2 regions of the Aciduricibacillus chroicocephali genome follow, and region 2 is predicted to be linked to the other one. Evidence: riboswitches for the same ligand, from Rfam matches in the RefSeq annotation. Region 2 holds a riboswitch; the other holds the start of a gene.
The links. A riboswitch is a leader RNA that binds a small molecule or an ion and turns the genes downstream of it on or off. The one in region 2 is predicted to bind cyclic di-GMP.
Positions count from the first base shown of each region.

Region 1 (9,003 bases), 460 kb from region 2:
GTTGGATGATTCTCAGCCTTGCTGGAGCAATTGGTACCGCCCTTGTCGGTATAGCCTATTATCAGCAAAACACTGGTGCCAAACTAGTCGATAAAGAAGCTGTCTTTATCGCACTTGGGCAGATCATTTTCCATCCATTCATTGCTGGAGTATTGCTGGCAGCCGTCCTTGCAGCAATTATGAGCACAATATCCTCGCAGCTGATTGTTACTTCATCTGCCTTAATCGAGGATTTGTACAAAACGGTTCAGAAAAGTAAATCCTCAGAGAAGACATATGTATTCCTTGGCCGGATTGCCATTCTTGTTGTATCTATAATTGCGATGGCCCTTGCCTGGAAACAGAACGATACAATTCTGGCACTTGTAAGCTTTGCTTGGGCTGGCTTCGGGGCAGCATTCGGTCCGACAATACTGCTCTCGCTTTATTGGAGAAAAATTACTTCCATTGGAGCGCTATCGGGCATGATTGTAGGAGCCGTTACTGTAATCGTTTGGGGAAATGTTGATATTCTTAAGGATAGCCTTTATGAGATTGTTCCGGGCTTTGCACTGAACCTCATTGTCACAATTGTTGTCAGCTTACTGACGCATAAGGAAAATCCAGAGATCGACAGAGAGTTCAATGAAGCCCTTGAACTGCTGCACTCGGATGATTAAATTCTAATACGACCCGCCTTCCATTGGGGAAGGCGGGTTTTTAACTTTGAAATCGAAGAAAACAGCTGGTCCCGACTTGATGATTAAGTGACAGGACAGAGGGAATTTGCAGAAATTCGTTAGTAATAAAGATAATTGGAGGTGCAGGGTTCAATATTAAGTTTAATGGTCTTTACATAAACTTTTCCTTAAATACATAATATTCTGCTCCTGTCTCTGATACAATGAGGTCATAAGCACATTTTTCCGGTCAAACCGATAAAGGGGGACTTTCGTGAATACGGTTGGTAAAGAGATTTGGTCTTTTGTAAGGATTATACTTTTCGCAATTATTTTTGCTTATATCATCAATCATTTTCTATTGGCCCCTTATGTCGTTAAAGGGGAATCTATGCATCCAAACCTTCAAGAGGAGAATAAGCTTGTCATCAATAAATTGAGCCAATTCAGCCATTATAAGCGGTTTGATATTATTGTGTTCAATGCTCCGGATGAGGATGCCCGCTATGTTAAGAGAATAATCGGTCTGCCTGGAGATACAATTGTGATGAAGAATGACATTTTGTATATTAACGGTAAGGCATACGATGAATCCTATTTGCAGTCCCCAAGTCAAAAAGCGGGTCTGTCCTATACAGGTGATTTTACATTGGAAGAGCTGACAGGATATGAGAAGGTCCCTAAAGGGTCTCTATTTGTCCTTGGTGATAATCGAGCAGTGAGTAAGGACAGCCGTTATTTTGGGCTCCTTTCAAAAAATAAAATAATCGGAAAAGCAGTTTTTCGAATCTGGCCGTTCACAGAGGTTGGCCAGGTACAATAATGTGATTAAAAGGACCTGTGACGCAGTCGTACTGCGTCACAGGTCCTTTTTTTAAGTTTCTTCAACAGTCTTATTCATCGCCACCCCAGGCTTACTCAGTTGAGGAGCGGGCCCGATAATTGTATCTGCAAGGCGCTGGCAATGATGTTTATCGAAATAGGCAATATACTTGTTGGCGATAGGATACCAAGGGTTTGTAGTCGCACCTTCAGCTGTGATATGTCGCAAAATTTCTTGTACCTCTTCAATTGTATCTGCTTTATAACCATACAAATCCTTATTCAAATCCATATAGGTTCCACGTTTCGCAACGAACTCATCCAGATCGAATGTGAAAAATATAATTGGCTTGTTCATATAAAGGAAGTCCCAAGAAACACTTGTATAATCCGTCAGCAGCATGTCGGCAAGAATAACCTCGTCCTGTATAGAAATCTCATTGAAGCTGAAAAACTTGATGTTGGGCTCGTCCTTGGCCAACCCCCGAAAATGAGACTCAAATCTCTTCATGAAAGGATGCAGGGCGCAGATGATTTCAAGTTCTCCATCTCGTATCAGCTGTCGGATTTGTGGATTACTGACAAGCTTCTGTGTTTGCTGGAAATAGCTATTTTCCATGAAGGCTGCTTCATCAAGATCAAGCAGCCATTCACGCCATGTCATCATCATCAGAATACGCTTAACCTTCTTTGCAGGTATATTTGTAGCAAAGCGATCGAAACGCGGCATACCGGTGATGGTCAACTTTTGCTCAGGAATTTTCCATTCAAATTGCTTGATATCCTTTTCGTGCTGTGAAGCGCAATTGAAGTAATCTGTGCGCTTCAATAAAGGAATATCTTCAGGTTGAATGAGGATTTTCTTGAAACCTTCAATTCCGTGGCTTACGTGGGTGATGATTGTACGCCGATTCAGGAAAATATATTTCTCAATATGCGGAGCGATATCATAGATGATGGAGTGACCATGAAATGAATAATCCGCTTTGAAAAACAGCATATAATTGCGCAGGCTGCCAAGCGGAATTGCATTTGGTATTTGTTTTTCCTGTACGTAGCTGGTACTCGGGTCGTATAGCCAGTATACGTCTAGGTCCGCTCGCTCTCGAGTCAGATAACTGTGCAATACGGAGGCATTATCTTCGTATTTCTCGCCAAGATTTCCGCCGACAAGAACGATTGGCCTGCCTGTTCCTCGCCTCGTGAAAATAGAACATGCGAAGGCAAACATTATTTTTAAAAAGGCGATGGTGCGCGCAAATTTTTTTCTGTGTTTGAGTTCCATGGGCATTTTTCCTTCCCAAATTATATGTAAACTAATGATACATTCCCTGAAACTCTGTTTTGTAAGCCAATTTCAATTAAAAATTTTATTTTTGCAGATTCACGGACCAAGTAAAACAATTTTCATAGAAACCGCCACCTAAAAATGGCATTTTGCTATAATGAACAGAGTAATTCAAGAAATTGCCACTTCAAGTCGGAGGGATTGTATTGATGACATTGTTTATATTGTCTTTGTGTCTATCAGCTGCTGTTATGAGCGGTATTTTATACAAACATAAGTCGAACAGAGGAACGGTTGGTTTTGTTGCGCTGATTGCTTTTTGTCTGGTGCTGACTGGCTGTGCGGAGATGGAACAAGGTAGTAGCGATAAGGAACAGAAACAAAATGAATCGGATTCATCACAAGAATCAAAGCAAGAAGGAACTGGACAAGAACAAGTGCAGCAAAAGAAAGAAGAAAACGAATATATTCAAACTTCCAAAGATGGGGAAACAGTACAGGCGAAAAATCAGGCAACTGTCAAGCTATCCAGAGTTGTCGATGGCGATACAATCAAAGTGTATTATAAAGGTAAGGAAGAAACCGTACGTTATTTGCTAATGGATACACCTGAGTCAAAAAAGCCGGGAGAGTGCATTCAACCTTATGCAGAAAAAGCGAGCAAGCGTAATGAACAACTCATAAAAAGCGGAAAGCTTACTTTGGAATTTGAGAAAAGCAGGACAGACAAATATGGCCGCCTTCTCGCATATGTTTTCGTAGATGGGAAATCAGTTCAGGAGACACTAATCAAGGAAGGGCTCGCTCGTGTTGCATATGTTTATGAGCCGCCATACAAGTATTTGAACCAGTATGAGCAAGCACAAGAATTTGCGAAAAACAAGAAACTTAATATTTGGTCTAAGAAAGGTTATGTTTCCAGTCGTGGATTTAATGGCTGTGCAAAGGAAGCAGGAACACAACAGCCTGTCGAAAAGTCAACACAGGAACCAGTATTAAAGACTGGTAGCGCAGAAGTATTTAAGAATTGTACAGAACTGCGCAAAAAGTATTCAGATGGCGTGCCAGAGGGACACCCAGCCTACCAGTCTAAAATGGATCGGGATAAAGACGGGTATGCATGTGAGAGATAATTAGGAAGTCGGAGGCGGATTAAGATTTAACGCTTCCGGCTTTTTTCTTGAAAAAGGGTGAGAGCTATCTCACTAAGCAGAGCATCAATACTGTTTTCTTCAAGACTTGCGTTTTAAGTTGAGGCAAGACAAAAAAGGCATCTCGTTCATCATGGTAGGATGTTGACGGTTAAGTAAATTATTTCAAAAACTTATTGGCTTGCCGGAGAAGTTGTAATACACTTTACTTTAAATAAGTGAAAAGCAAACTGATTGAAAAGTCAGGACGCAAAGCCCAAGGTCTAAAGTCGCTGTGACAATGATGGCTGGGTTGCCTCATATGGAGGAGTAAGATGAGTCTTTCCAAGAGTACTCAACCATTGAATGAAACAGCAGTACTGGCGGCGATGGATGTTAACCTCGCAATGGTCGAGTTCAGCATGGAACGAGAAGTAATTTGGGCAAATGAAAATTTTCGAAAAACGCTTGGTTATAGTACGAGAGAACTGAAAGGCATGCGTCATGAAAAGCTTTGTTTTAAAGATTATACACAAACGCAAGGGTACCATGATTTATGGCAGCATTTGTCTACAGGGGAGAAGTACGAGGCTAAAGTAGAAAGACGCAGCAAACAAGGAAGCCGGTTGTGGCTTGAAGCAACATATATACCGGTTATTAATGACAAACATGAAGTAGAAGCAATCCTGAAAATCGCTACAGATATTACTGAGCGGGAGAATGGTACACTGAAAATTATTGAGCGTCTGAAAACATTGCCACAGGAACTCGTTGATGTAGTTGCCCGGAATTCTGCCGAAAAAAGTCAGGCAATTGTTGCGCTGCGAGAGCAAGTTGATGCAATAAGCGAAGTGGCGAAAGAAATACAGATGATTTCCTCACAAACAAATGTGCTTGCTCTAAATGCAACTATAGAAGCAGCTCGTGTCGGAGAAAAGGGCAAAGGGTTCAAAGTAGTGGCAGATGAAGTGAGACGCCTATCAAAAAATGTTGATGAAGCAACTCGAAGCATTAGACTTAATATTGAAAGAATTGAAGAGCAGGCTGGAAAGGTAGGTAACACGACGGAACAATTGAATGGTTCCGTTAAGGAGAAGCAGACAGATTTCGAACAGGTTTTTAAAGAAATTGAAAGTATGCTTTAATTCTAAAATCGTAACTTAGAATCTTTCTTTTTCTTCTTTAGTTGGTCACTTACTATCTGTTATAATTTAAAAAGTAATTATTCTCCGCCTTTTATGGGCGGTTTTTTGTTGTGGAAAGGATTGAAGCATAATGACATTATTCATCTCTGGTTTTCTTCTCGGTATGTCTATGGTGCTCGATCTCGGAACTGCCAATGTGGCGCTCATCCGGACAGGCATTATTAAGGGTTTTCTGGCAGCTTTGCTGTTTGCGCTAGGAACAACTGTCAGCGATATGGTCTATGCAGTCTGCTCAGTACTTGGAATTGCGGCGCTTTTGCAGTCGAGCAGCATATTCCATTGGATTCTTTGGATTGCAGGAACTGTTGTACTGCTGTTCCTCGCCTACCACTCCATTCGGGATGCTTTCAAGCCAAAGTCGCTTAACATAGATGACGAAGAGCGGAAGAAGCGTAATTTGTTCCAGCAATTCCTTATGGGTATGGGGATTGGTCTATCGGCTCCAACGACTTTGCTCTGGTTCGCAACTGTAGGAGGAAGCGTCGTTTCCACCGTTATTGGCGGTGTTTCTTTCGACAGATTGCTGCCATTTTTCATAGGTTTCCTATCTATATCTGTTATTTGGGGTGCAGTACTTGCCTATATTAGCAGTCTTGGTGGTAAAGTACTTGGCGGGAAAATGATGAAGGGACTTTCACTTATATCGGGCCTTCTATTTCTGGGGTTTGCAGGTTATGTATTTTTCAATGGTCTTAATCAATTGTAGGGAGGAAAGACAATGATACGAAATGCGGTTGAACAAGACTTATCTGAAATACTTACTATCTATAATGATGCAATCCTTAATACGACGGCTGTGTATCACTATGATGAGAAAACAATTGAAGAGCGGAAGAGTTGGTTTGCTGGAAAAATGGCAAATCAAGAACCAGTTCTAGTGTACGAGGAATTGGGCAAAGTATTTGGCTTTGCAACATACGGGACATTTCGTCCTTGGCCTGCGTTTAAATATGCAATTGAACATTCCATATATGTATCAAGTACAGGCAAAGGAAAAGGTATTGGTTCGCAGCTGCTCAAGGAGCTAATTGACATAGCTTCCGAAAGAGGCATAAAGACGATGGTTGCTGGAATCGACACGAGTAATCCAGCAAGTATCGCATTGCATGAGAAATTCGGATTTACCCACTCAGGAACGATACAAAATGCAGGCTACAAATTTGGTCGCTGGCTCGATTTAGCCTTTTATCAACTTGATTTTCCAGGGCCGAAGAATCCGGTAGAAGGGTGAAATAGAATGATTTCTCCGCAAATTGAAGAAGTGGACTCTTATTTGCAGGCAATCTCGGGAATGCCTGCAAATTTCCCGCTAAAAAAGGCGGATTTGCTAAGTATAAGTAGTAGGTTCCTTATGCAGGAAGAGGGTCCGCTTACGATGTACTATGCGCCGCATAATGAGGTTATCAATACTGCGGCAAGAGTAGTCATCGTCGGAATCACACCGGGCTGGTCACAGATGAAAACAGCTCTTGAAGCAGCGAAGCGGGCGGAAATAGAAGGAGCAAGTACTGAGGTAATGCTCAAGCGCGCCAAACAATCTGCCGGATTTGCCGGTTCGATGCGTACACATTTGATTCAGATGCTTGACGGTATCGGGATTTCCTCCTTATTTAATCTTTCTTCTTCCGCTGAATTATTCGAAGAACGTACAGACTTGCTGCATACAACTTCCATTATCAAATACCCAATATTTAAAAATGGGAAAAATTACACAGGCCATGCACCAAAAATGGATCGAGTTGAGATGTTGAAACCATACATTGAAAAAGTGTTTCCAGAAGAACTCAGTCTGATTGAGGGAGAATACTTGCTCATCCCGCTTGGAAAGGCTGTCGGTGAAATACTTGGACAGCTTGCTGAGGTGAAGAAGATACGTGCTGAACGCTGTCTCTTTGGCTTCCCACATCCGTCTGGAGCGAATGGCCATCGAGTAAGCCAGTTTGCATCAGAGCAAGAGCGGCTGCGGTCAATTGTGCAAGCATGGAAGAAGTAAAACTTGTTAATGGTATAAAAAAATCAGCTATCCATATTAGGATAGCTGATTTTTTTATACACCTCGTTTGTTCCCCCATAAATACGTATGGAGTTGCGGTAATACTTTTACGTTATTTAAATCGGTGCTCTCCATTACTCGATCAATAAGTTTTTCATACTTGCGAAGCAAATGTGCAACGAGAGCAGCATCATCAAGTGTCACCAAGTCATCATTTCCGACTTGTAAGTACCAGTCAGCATCTGGATAACGTTTATATAAATCAACAGCGTAGTCGAAATCTGCATCATCAAAAATGACGACTTTCAAGCTGAAGCGCCCTTTCTGCTCAGCTTGCAATGTGCGGATTATTTCATCGAGAACAGTATAGTTTGTCACCATTCCGGAACTTGGTGGCTTCGGTGAAATGGTCAGTTCATCAATTTCATTGAACCATGGCTTCCATTTGCTCCCCTGGGTTTCAAGCGCCACTTTATGGCCACGCTCATGGAGCAGTTCAATCAGTTCACCCAAACTCTTCAGTAAACCAGGATTCCCTCCAGAAATAGTTACATGATTGTATCTTCCACGTGCAAGATTATCTAGTTCCTGAACGATTTCCTCTGCTTCCATCATACGGATATTGTCCTTCTCACTGCCATCCCAAGTGAACTTGGAATCGCACCAAGAACAGCTGTAATCACAGCCCGCTGTACGAACGAACATTGTTTTTTGTCCAATGACCATACCTTCCCCCTGGATGGTAGGGCCGAAGATTTCCATAACGGGTGTCTTCATGATCGGTCACCTGCTTTCGGACGGTACACGCAGTAGCTCGTAGGTGTCTCGCGAAGGAAGACTTGCAGACATACAGGCTTATTAGGAAGTTCGCTAAGATGTTCAGAGATGACTTCATGAATGGTTCTGGCAACAACTTCGCTTGTCGGGAAGTAATTGGCCTCCTCGTTTGAGAATAGGGGATCATCATTTAGAATCCGATGGTCAAAACGTTTATGAATCAAATCCTTGATCATTTTGAAGTTTATCAAAAATCCTTGTTCATCGAGTACATCGCCGGCAACTGTCACATTGACAAAATACGTATGTCCATGGGTGCGCTGGCAAGGACCAGCTTCATCATGAGGAACATAATGTGCTGCTGCAAAGTGAAAATCTTTATTTAGTTCATACATATAGTCATGTGGTGGTACAGGATAGATTTGTTGCATCATTTAAGAGCACCTGCCGTTCTGCGTCCAAGATATTGTTCAAGCCCTTGATTGCGCAGTTCACATGAAGGACATGTGCCACAGCCATTACCCATCACGCCGTTGTAGCATGTAAGTGTCTTTTCTCTAACAAAGTCAAACGCTCCAAGCTGATCACTCAGTTCCCAAACCTCTGATTTATCAAGCCACATGAGAGGTGTCTGAAGTACAAAGTCATCATCCATTGCGAGATTCAGTGTGACATTCAAGCTTTTTATGAAACCGTCACGGCAGTCCGGGTAGCCACTGAAATCTGTCTGGCTTACACCTGTAATGATATGACGAGCTCCAATTTGGCGTGCAAGAATAGCAGCGAAGGAGAAGAATACAAGATTCCTCCCGGGTACAAACGTTGTCGGCAGACCGTCTTCGCCCGTCTCGATCTCCTGGTCATCACGGGTCAACGCATTTGGAGCAAGCTGGTTAAGCAAATCCATATTAAGTTCATGCTGGCGGATACCAAGTTCTTCACAGATTGCACGGGCGCAATCAAGCTCTGCTGCATGCCGCTGTCCGTATTGGAATGTAACTGTTTCAACCGTTTCGAAACGTTCCAGAGCCCAAAACAGACATGTCGTACTGTCTTGTCCGCCACTGAAAACGACGACAGCTTTTTCTTTCTTTTTCATTTATAGTTTCTCCTCTCGACTTGCAAGAAG
Region 1 is NZ_CP129113.1:262,111-271,113, forward strand. It holds gene putP (sodium/proline symporter PutP) at 1-659, shown strand, start outside; gene lepB (signal peptidase I) at 934-1,482, shown strand; gene QR721_RS01460 (CDP-glycerol glycerophosphotransferase family protein) at 1,534-2,766, opposite strand; gene QR721_RS01465 (thermonuclease family protein) at 3,117-3,902, shown strand; cyclic di-GMP riboswitch class I at 4,135-4,220, shown strand; gene QR721_RS01470 (methyl-accepting chemotaxis protein) at 4,235-5,044, shown strand; gene QR721_RS01475 (LysE family translocator) at 5,175-5,810, shown strand; gene QR721_RS01480 (GNAT family N-acetyltransferase) at 5,823-6,335, shown strand; gene QR721_RS01485 (hypothetical protein) at 6,342-7,097, shown strand; gene queE (7-carboxy-7-deazaguanine synthase QueE) at 7,152-7,874, opposite strand; gene queD (6-carboxytetrahydropterin synthase QueD) at 7,871-8,308, opposite strand; gene queC (7-cyano-7-deazaguanine synthase QueC) at 8,305-8,973, opposite strand.
Region 1: another riboswitch for cyclic di-GMP. It lies ahead of QR721_RS01470 (methyl-accepting chemotaxis protein); the one in region 2 lies ahead of QR721_RS12985 (glycosyl hydrolase).

Region 2 (9,003 bases):
AGACAGCTAATTGAAGATACATGTATGAATATGAAAAAGGAAGAACAAAGGAGTGATGAGGATGAGCAGTGATGAGAAGATGGGAGTCTATATATTCTGCGGCATCCAAACAGATGACGAAGAGCAGGATTTCGGTTCCGTTGTGATCGAAGGAGAGGAGCGGAAGCTGTATACACTCCATTATAGGGACGCTGGAATCGTTGCTGCAGATGCGCCCGTGAAAATATATCGACCAAGCAAAGAAAACTTGCTGATGCACCAGAACGCCGTATCACTCGTCATGAAGAAGAATGATACCGTGATTCCGGTCAGCTTCGGTAATGTATTTCATTCAAAAGGGGATGCGGAAGTTCTTTTGGAAAATCTCTATCCCCAATTCAGCGAACTCTTCCCTGCAATCAAAGGTAAAGTGGAGCTCGGCCTGAAAGTCGTCGGCAAGAAAGACTGGCTAGAATCGCAAGTTTCAGGCAATGAGAAGATTGAGAAGATGGCTCAAGCTGTAAAAGGGAAGAGCGAAGCTGCGAGCTACTATGAACGCATTCAGCTCGGTGGAGCAGCTCAGAAAATTGTGTCCTCCTTGCAAAAGGATATAAAGCAGGAAATCTTCCAGCCACTCGGTGAAATTGCTGAAGCTTCGAGAGCGAATGATCCAATCGGTGAGAAAATGCTCCTTAACGCAGCTTTCCTCGTGGATAGAGATAAGGAAGCTGCTTTTGATGAAAAAGTGAATGAACTTCACGAACAGTGGAAGGACAAGGCAGAATTCAACTATAGCGGTCCGTGGGCAGCTTACAACTTTGTCAACATAAGGCTGAAAGTTGAAGAAGCCCAATGATCCACAAGCTCGTTTCCGCACCGATCAACCTCGTCATCAAAATTGGTGAAAAGGTAAAAGAAGAAGCGGACAAACAGCTATATGATCTGCCGACAATTCAGCAAAAGCTGATTCAGCTGCAAATGATGTATGAGCTCGGTGATATTTCAGAAGAGGCATATGAAGCGAAAGAAAATGAACTAATTGTGCGCTATGAGATCGCCAAGCAGATGGAGCTTGATCAGTGGGAAGAATTGACGAAGAAACGATAAGGATCTGATACGATGAATGACTTGATTTATCTATACGGACTTGTGCCAAAGAGTGAAATGGAGACAGGTTCTGTCAGCGATATGGCGGATTTCTCCGGTGACGGACATCTGCGCGCTTTCCCAATCGGAGATGCCGCTGCTATTGTCTGCACTCTCGATGGCAATGAATACTCGGAAGAAGTCATCAAGGAAAGAACGAGCAATGACATGGAATGGCTGCAGGAAAAGGCGTTTCATCATCATGAAACCGTACTTGAGCTTGCAAGGCGCTTTACGGTCATTCCGCTTAAGTTCTGCACCCTTTATAAAAGTGAAGACAGCTTAGTTTCTTCTATTGAGCCGGCTTCAGACAAACTGCGGGCGGCTTTTGAAAAGATTGCAGGAAATGAGGAATGGAACCTCAAAATCTACTGCAATGATACAGCACTGAAGCAGCAATTCAGTACGAGCAATCCAGCATTGGAAGAAAAGAAGGCTGCCATTAGCACTTTGCCAAAGGGAAGGCAGTTTTTCGAGAATAAGAAAATTGATAAATGGCTGGACGGAGAAATCGAGAAGGAGAAAGACAAGATGGGCGAAACAATCCATGAACAGCTTTCCAATCTCGCTTTAACCAGTCATGTGAAGAAAACGTGGAGCAAAGATGCGACAGGAAGACCTGATCCAATGACATGGAACAGCGTCTACCTTGTAAGCAAACGTGAAGTGGAAAGCTTCTTACAAAAGATTGAAGATTGCCAGAAGGATCTGGAAGCGGCCGGGTGGCAGCTTGAAGCGACAGGCCCTTGGCCGGCGTACCATTTTTCCAGCATCTCGTGAAATGAGGAAAGAGAAAAATGACATTAAGAGAAACAGTAGAAAACAAGGATATCGCGCTCATTGATATTCTGGATGTCATTCTGGACAAGGGTGTCGCAATCAAGGCGGATCTCGTCATCTCGATAGCAGGCGTTGATCTTGTCTACCTTGATTTGCGTGTGCTGATCTCCTCGGTCGAGTCACTCGTCCAAGCACAGCAAAATGGACGTAAAACCGTTTCGTCCGAGCAATTCGACATGGAGAAGGAGGCGCTATGTGATGCCACTGGACAATCATCCGAGCGGTAAAATCAATTTAGATCCAGATAATGCAGAGCACGGGCTTGCTCAGCTCGTTCTGACAGTTGTGGAACTGCTCAGACAGATTGTCGAGCGCCATGCGATCCGCCGTGTTGAAGGCGGCACTCTGACAGACGAACAGATTGAGAACCTCGGAGAAGCGCTGATGAATCTGGAAGAAAAGATGGAAGAGCTGAAAGAAGTTTTCGGCTTGGACGCAGAAGACCTGAATATCGATCTCGGTCCATTGGGAAGCTTGCTTTAACGGAATTGCCAAGGAGGAATACAACATGGCAGTGGAACACCCAATGCAGTCGAGCACGATTGTTGATGTTTTGGAGAAGATACTTGATAAGGGCGTTGTCATCGCTGGTGACATCACGGTCGGAATTGCCGATGTCGAACTGCTTACTATCAAAATCCGACTTATCGTCGCGTCTGTAGACAAGGCGAAGGAGATTGGAATGGACTGGTGGGAAAACGATCCATACCTTTCATCCAAAGCAGAAGACAGCAAAACAAAAGCGCTCGAAGAAGAAAATAAAATGTTACATGAAAGACTTGAAAAACTGGAACAGAATATGGCCGTACCTCGGCTTGAAAAATAATTATGGATAAAACAGGAGGATTTTAAAATGAGTGAAACACAAGTAAACAGTGCCAACGCAGTGAATGGAAATGAAGGTTCAAACAATGGTAAATCAAACGGTGAAATGGGAGGCTTGCGTCGTACGATTGCAGGTGGTTTGATCGGAACGACAGTTGGTTATCTCATGACACCTGAAGCTGGGAAGAAGTTGTTCAGCAATGTTGGTGGCTCGGCAATTGGGAGCAAAGGAGCAAGTCTTGGACAAGCTGTAAAAGACAACTCGAAAAAAGCCGCATCGAAGTTATTTGGAAAAGGCAACAAAGAATCAGATGATTCACAGAGTGGCAATAATGATGTGAATGACCGCCTTGATCGCCTGGAACAGATGATTACGCAACTTGCGAGTGGCAACCAGCCGTCAAATAAAGAAGACAATAACAAAGAAGACAATAACAAAGAAGGCAATAACAATGACGATAACAATCAGGATAGCTCAGACAAGGACGGATCTTATGTAGAAAGCCCAATTCATAGCAACAATAATAAGAAGAATAAAGATGAGCAAAAGAATGAATCTGCAAACGAAAACAGCGAGCAGAACAATGAATCGAATAACGATAAGGAACAAGATTCTTCTTCAGATAAAGAATATGAGTCTTTGAAAAAGGAAAATAAAGATTTGCAAGACCGTCTTGGTAAAATTGAAGGCCTGCTTTCCAAGATGACAGAGGACAAGCAGAGCAGAAAAGACGAAGAAAAAGACGACAGTGATAAAACTGAGAACAAAGCTGAAGAGTCCAATAAAGATAACAGCAACTCCAACGAGAAAGAATCGAACGAGAAAGAAAACGATAAGAACAATAACGACAAGAACAGTAATCAAAACAACCAGAACAATCAAAGCAACCAGAAGAACGACGAGAAGAACAAAAAAGAAGATGAGCAGAACAATAGCTCTAACGAAGAAAAGGATAAAGATAAATCCGGCAACAAATCAAAATCAGATGAAAAAAGCAAAAACTCCAAGTACCAGGCAAAAGAGGATGGCACATACTTGAGCCAGGACAACTTGAAGAAGGAGGCGTAAAGGCTCCGATGGCAACAGATACGATGAAGGATAATACGCTCGCATTTTTTGCGGAAGCGGTAAACCGGAATGACTTTACCCTTGATATTACACTCAATGTAAAAGGAGCCGTCATCACAGGAACGATGGTGTCAGCTGGGAAATACTTTGAATCGCTGAGCGAAACATTTGAAGGCAGTGGTGATGTTGCCGAGGCTTTAAGCGAGCAACTGGCACATGCTGGAGAGAATGCTCAGTCCACAAATGGCGGCTCCCCCAGCTTTATACATTTGGAAGGCGCAAAAGTATATTGTGGGGATGCAAGACCGACCCCGTCACAGGGAGACATATTGTGGCGCGGCAAGTTAAGTGAAGTAGATGGTTTCTTTCTTGGGAAAATTCATGACAATGAAGACTAAAACTACATCAGAATATGATCAGAAGCAGTCTTTTTGCCGAAAAGACTGCTTCTTTTTGATATTAGGCCAAATGCAAACTAAAAGAACCCTGGGCATACCGCGCAGGGTTCTTTTGATTCATCGGCCTTGGTACGTATGAATAAGGCTGTTATTCTGACCGCGTGCAAAGACATCGATTCGGTTGGCGCTCCATGAGACCGCAGCAGGGGCTGAAGTAATTGGTCCGCGCAATGTTTCCCAACCGGTCCAGCGTGAACCATTCCACATGCGGTGAAGCAATTCATTATTTCGTCCACGAGCAAATACATCAATCTCATTAGGACGTCTTGAGGAAGCGGCCGGTGCACTGTGAATATTCCCGCCAAGATTCGTCCAGTTGCTCCAACGAGATCCGTTCCAGTGACGGTGAAGCAATCCATTATTCTGAGCCCGCGCGAATACATCGATTCGGTTTGGACCCCATGAGATGGCTGCAGGTTCGGAATTCAGATTGCCGCCGAGATCTTCCCAATCTTCCCATCGCGAACCGTTCCAAGTTTTCTTGTACAACCGATTATTGCTTCCACGAACGAAGACATCGAGCTGATTTTCACGTCTTGTAGATACTGTCGGCCCGCTTGTCAGGACACCGCCGAGATTTTCCCATCCACTCCATCGCGAGCCGTCCCACCACTTGTGATAAAGGGCGTTGTCTGTACCTCTCCCGAAGACGTCAATCCGGTTAGTCCCCCATGATACTGCAGATGGTGCGCTCGAGAGGACACCGCCAAGGTTTTCCCATCCGCTCCATCGTGAGCCATCCCACCATTTGTGATAAAGGGCATTATCGGTTCCGCGTCCAAACACATCAAGGCGATTCGCGCTCCAAGAGGAGACCGTTGGTGCACTCGAGAGGACACCGCCAAGATCTTCCCAACGTGACCACCCTCTGCCTGGCTGCTCAGGACGACCCGGAGCGCCAGCACCACCTCCATGAATGGAGTCCAATGTAATCTGAATGACACGTGTCATTGTACGGTCAATTACATCTTGGGGTACCTTATACTGTTGGAACATCATATTGAACCAAGGCATTTCCCTTTTGAAACGACGGTAGATCTGGGCAGCATTTTGACTTTTCTCACGCTGATCAATCGTATAGTTGATCATGAAGAAGAAAACGTAGTCAATAAGCTGATCATGCATACCGTAATGACGGAGTGTCGTATACAAATCGGAATGGCTCTGCTTAATATTACGCAAAATGGCCTGGGCGTCCGGTCTCTGGCGCAGAGCTTCTTCTATAAAGGCTTGGTCTTCGGCATCCTGCTGGCTTTCAGAATGATCCCGTTCCTTATTGTTTTCTGGATATGCTGAAACTTCTGCACCTGCATTATTGCTATCCTCACCTCTAAATGAGTCTAAGGATGGTTCTGCAGGTGGATAAGCTGATTGGTGAGGATATGCCGGCACATCATACCAATTCGCAAAACCTTCACGCGGCTCTTGCGACGGGTAGGACTGCTCGTTCTGCTGATAGCCGTTCAAAGCACTTGGACTGATCGGGTTGAAGCGATTTTGGCTGTTCAGATGATTGCTCGCCGGCTCTGCATATGGATAGATACCGGGAGCCGATTGTGGAGCGGGGATTGGGTAGCCACCCGGATTATAGGATTGGGCCGACTGTTGGAACAAAGCTCGCGGCTGAATCTGCTGTTGTTGCGGGAAGCCCGTATATTGCAGGCTCTGCTGCTGTGAGAATCCAACGCTCCTCTGCCCCTGATGCTGGTCGAATCTCGGATTTCCTGGCTGACCATATGGCCCAGGAATGAATTGCTGTTGATCCTCAGGATACCTGTTGTACATGTATATGATTCCTCCTCTTCTCAGAACAGCATATGCACAATTGGGCAAAACGGAACCGGAATTTTCCTATGTGAAAATGGACAAACTTCCACTATAAGCTTTTCCTTGATACACTGTATAAGAAAGATGAATGGAGGGAATCCAATTTGGAGAACACCCCTATGTATTCCAAACAGGAAGAAATCGCAAACGCCGTCATCCATGGGATCGGCACATTGCTTAGCATTGCTGCACTATCGGTACTTGTCGCTTTTGCCTCTGTACATGGTTCGGCCTGGCATATTACGAGCTTTGCCATTTTTGGCGGAACGATGATTTTGCTTTATGCTTGCTCGACAATTGTGCACAGTATACCGGCTGGCCGAGCAAAGGATGTATTCGAAATCCTCGACCATTCCGCTATATACATTTTCATTGCTGGAACATATACACCGTTTCTGCTCATCTCCCTTAAAGGTGCATTCGGCTGGTCGTTATTCGGAGTCATCTGGAGCTTAGCCATTGCAGGAACCATTTTTAAAATACATTTCGTCAAGCGCTTCATGCATTTGTCTACATTGCTCTACTTGGCAATGGGCTGGCTCATTTTACTAGCATGGGGGCCACTCGTCGCCAATGTGCCTGAACATGGCCTTACATTTCTTGTGATTGGCGGTGTGCTCTATTCCGTCGGTGCCATTTTCTTCGTATGGCGCGGTTTCCGCTATCACCACGCAATCTGGCATCTGTTCGTGCTTGCTGGATCTGTCATGCATTTCTTCGCAGTGCTGACATTGCTGAACAGCTAGGCGTTGAAAAACGATATATAAAATGGCGAAAAAATCTCACGAAATTTGTGAATTTGGTACTATTCAGTCCGTTTCAAATGCAGTATAATATGTTCAACTACTATATAGGGCAAACTTGCTGAAAGGCAAGGACGCAAAGCCATGGGTCTAAGGCGGTTTATACCGCTATGATTGCCAGGTTGCGGATTCCGGAATGTGCTTCTGGATCGATTGCCCTTTTCTGTTCGTCTGGAAAAGGGCATTTTCGTTTTCTCTGAGGGACATCCTCTGAATCTGGTGACGAGTTCAACTGATGAGGAGGAATCCCTAATGAGAAAGTTATTCGCTTCCCTGTTGGCTGCCACCCTGCTTTTGCAAGCTGCACCAGTCATGGCTCAAAAGGACATGACATCTGCTACGGAACGTTTCATTGCGAACCATATGCAGAATCCAAATGGAACACTTGCTACATATCTTATTGATCGACCTTCGACTGATCCGACATATGTTGCCGGACACGAAGCACTTTCTGAATCACTCGGTTTGGAAATGGTCTACTTGTTCGAGAAAAAAGATGCCATCGCTTTCCAGAAACAGTATGACATTTTGAAGCAGTATTATCTTGCACCAAATGGACTTGTTCGCTGGAAACTGAACGCCGATGGAACGAGTAGTGTAACGACGAATGCGCTCATCGATGATTGGCGAATCATGACTGTCTTGTTCAAAGCTGGTGAATATTTCGGCAATGCTGCATATACTGAGACAGCTAAGCAGATGGCCAAGGCACTCGCTGAGAAAAACATGAGAAACGGCTATTTCACTGATTTCCATGATTCTCAATATAATATTTCCAATAACACACTCAGCCTCTTCTATATTGATCCGGAGGCTTTGCAATATATGCTCAAGTACAATGTAATCAGCAAGAAGACATTAAACCGTACAATTGGTGTATTGAATTCAGTGCCAAGTGATGGCGTCTTCTTTGCGAAGAATTTCAATGTAGATACAGCAACGTATCAAAACGATGCACAAGTTCATATGATTGAACAAATCTATATTGCGCACTTCCGAAAACTAAATGGGAAGAATTCTCCTGGTTTCTATGATTTTGTGAAGCAGGAATTCAACCGGAACGGCCGATTGTACGGTCAATATGATCGTGCTTCACGCCAGCCGGCAGTCAATTTTGAGTCTAATGCTGTTTATGGCATGCTCATTCAGTATGCGCTCGAAATGAATGATCCCGATTTTGCAAGACGGGTATATGACCGTATGCATGAATATGAAGTCAGCGATCCGCAAAGCCCGTACTATGGAGGCTATGTCGTCGAGACACCGGATGGCAGTGACACGCATATCTTTGATAATTTGTTTCCTCTCCTTGCCAAGCAACAATTGGAACGTTTGGCAAATTAATATAGGGATGTACACCCCTTAAATAGAGAAATCCACGTCGCCATTGTGCTTCGTGGATATTTTTTTGTTTACGTTTCCCTTTTTTGCCGACAGAGAATGATATAATGGCTGAATCATATTTGGAGTTGGTGATCACTGTGAAACGGATTGTCACTTTCCTGCTATTAATAGTAATCGTGGCGGGTTCTATTCCGGTTCAGGCAGCAAAAGTTGGAACAGAAGGTAGCCGGGTTCTTATCGTCTATTCGCCAAAGCAGGAAGAAGATCTTGGACAGGCTCGGATGATGGATAGTCTTGCCGGACATTTTTCAAACGATATAAAAATTATAGAAGATCAAGATTGGCGTTCGATTAATCCGAAAGATTTCACCCAAATAATTTATATGGGACTTGAAGAAAAGCAGCTCCCAGGCAAGTTAGTGTCAGATATCAAATTATTTAAGGGCACTGTCTATGCATTCGGGAGGAATAGCGAGCAGTTCGGAAAACGATTCAGCTTTGTCAAAAGGACGGGTGGTGTGCTCGTCAATAAACTGAAGCTGACATCAAATGGCTTTGAAATGCAGACCGCAGAGGAGCGTCTTGCTTCCATTGTTACACCATCTGCCAAATCGAAAGTTCTTGTTAGCGGAATGAATGGGAGTACAGCCGAATATCCGCTTGTCATCCAAAATGGTAACGATTTTTACTGTGGATTGGAATCACTTTTCAA
Region 2 is NZ_CP129113.1:2,534,539-2,543,541, reverse strand. It holds gene gvpN (gas vesicle protein GvpN) at 1-72, shown strand, start outside; gene QR721_RS13035 (GvpL/GvpF family gas vesicle protein) at 62-835, shown strand; gene QR721_RS13030 (gas vesicle protein GvpG) at 832-1,086, shown strand; gene QR721_RS13025 (GvpL/GvpF family gas vesicle protein) at 1,099-1,905, shown strand; gene QR721_RS13020 (gas vesicle protein) at 1,923-2,192, shown strand; gene QR721_RS13015 (gas vesicle protein K) at 2,164-2,448, shown strand; gene QR721_RS13010 (gas vesicle protein) at 2,474-2,791, shown strand; gene QR721_RS13005 (midas domain-containing protein) at 2,819-3,859, shown strand; gene gvpU (gas vesicle accessory protein GvpU) at 3,868-4,257, shown strand; gene QR721_RS12995 (PLL family lectin) at 4,375-6,102, opposite strand; gene trhA (PAQR family membrane homeostasis protein TrhA) at 6,264-6,890, shown strand; cyclic di-GMP riboswitch class I at 6,989-7,077, shown strand; gene QR721_RS12985 (glycosyl hydrolase) at 7,200-8,291, shown strand; gene QR721_RS12980 (DUF2334 domain-containing protein) at 8,396-9,003, shown strand, end outside.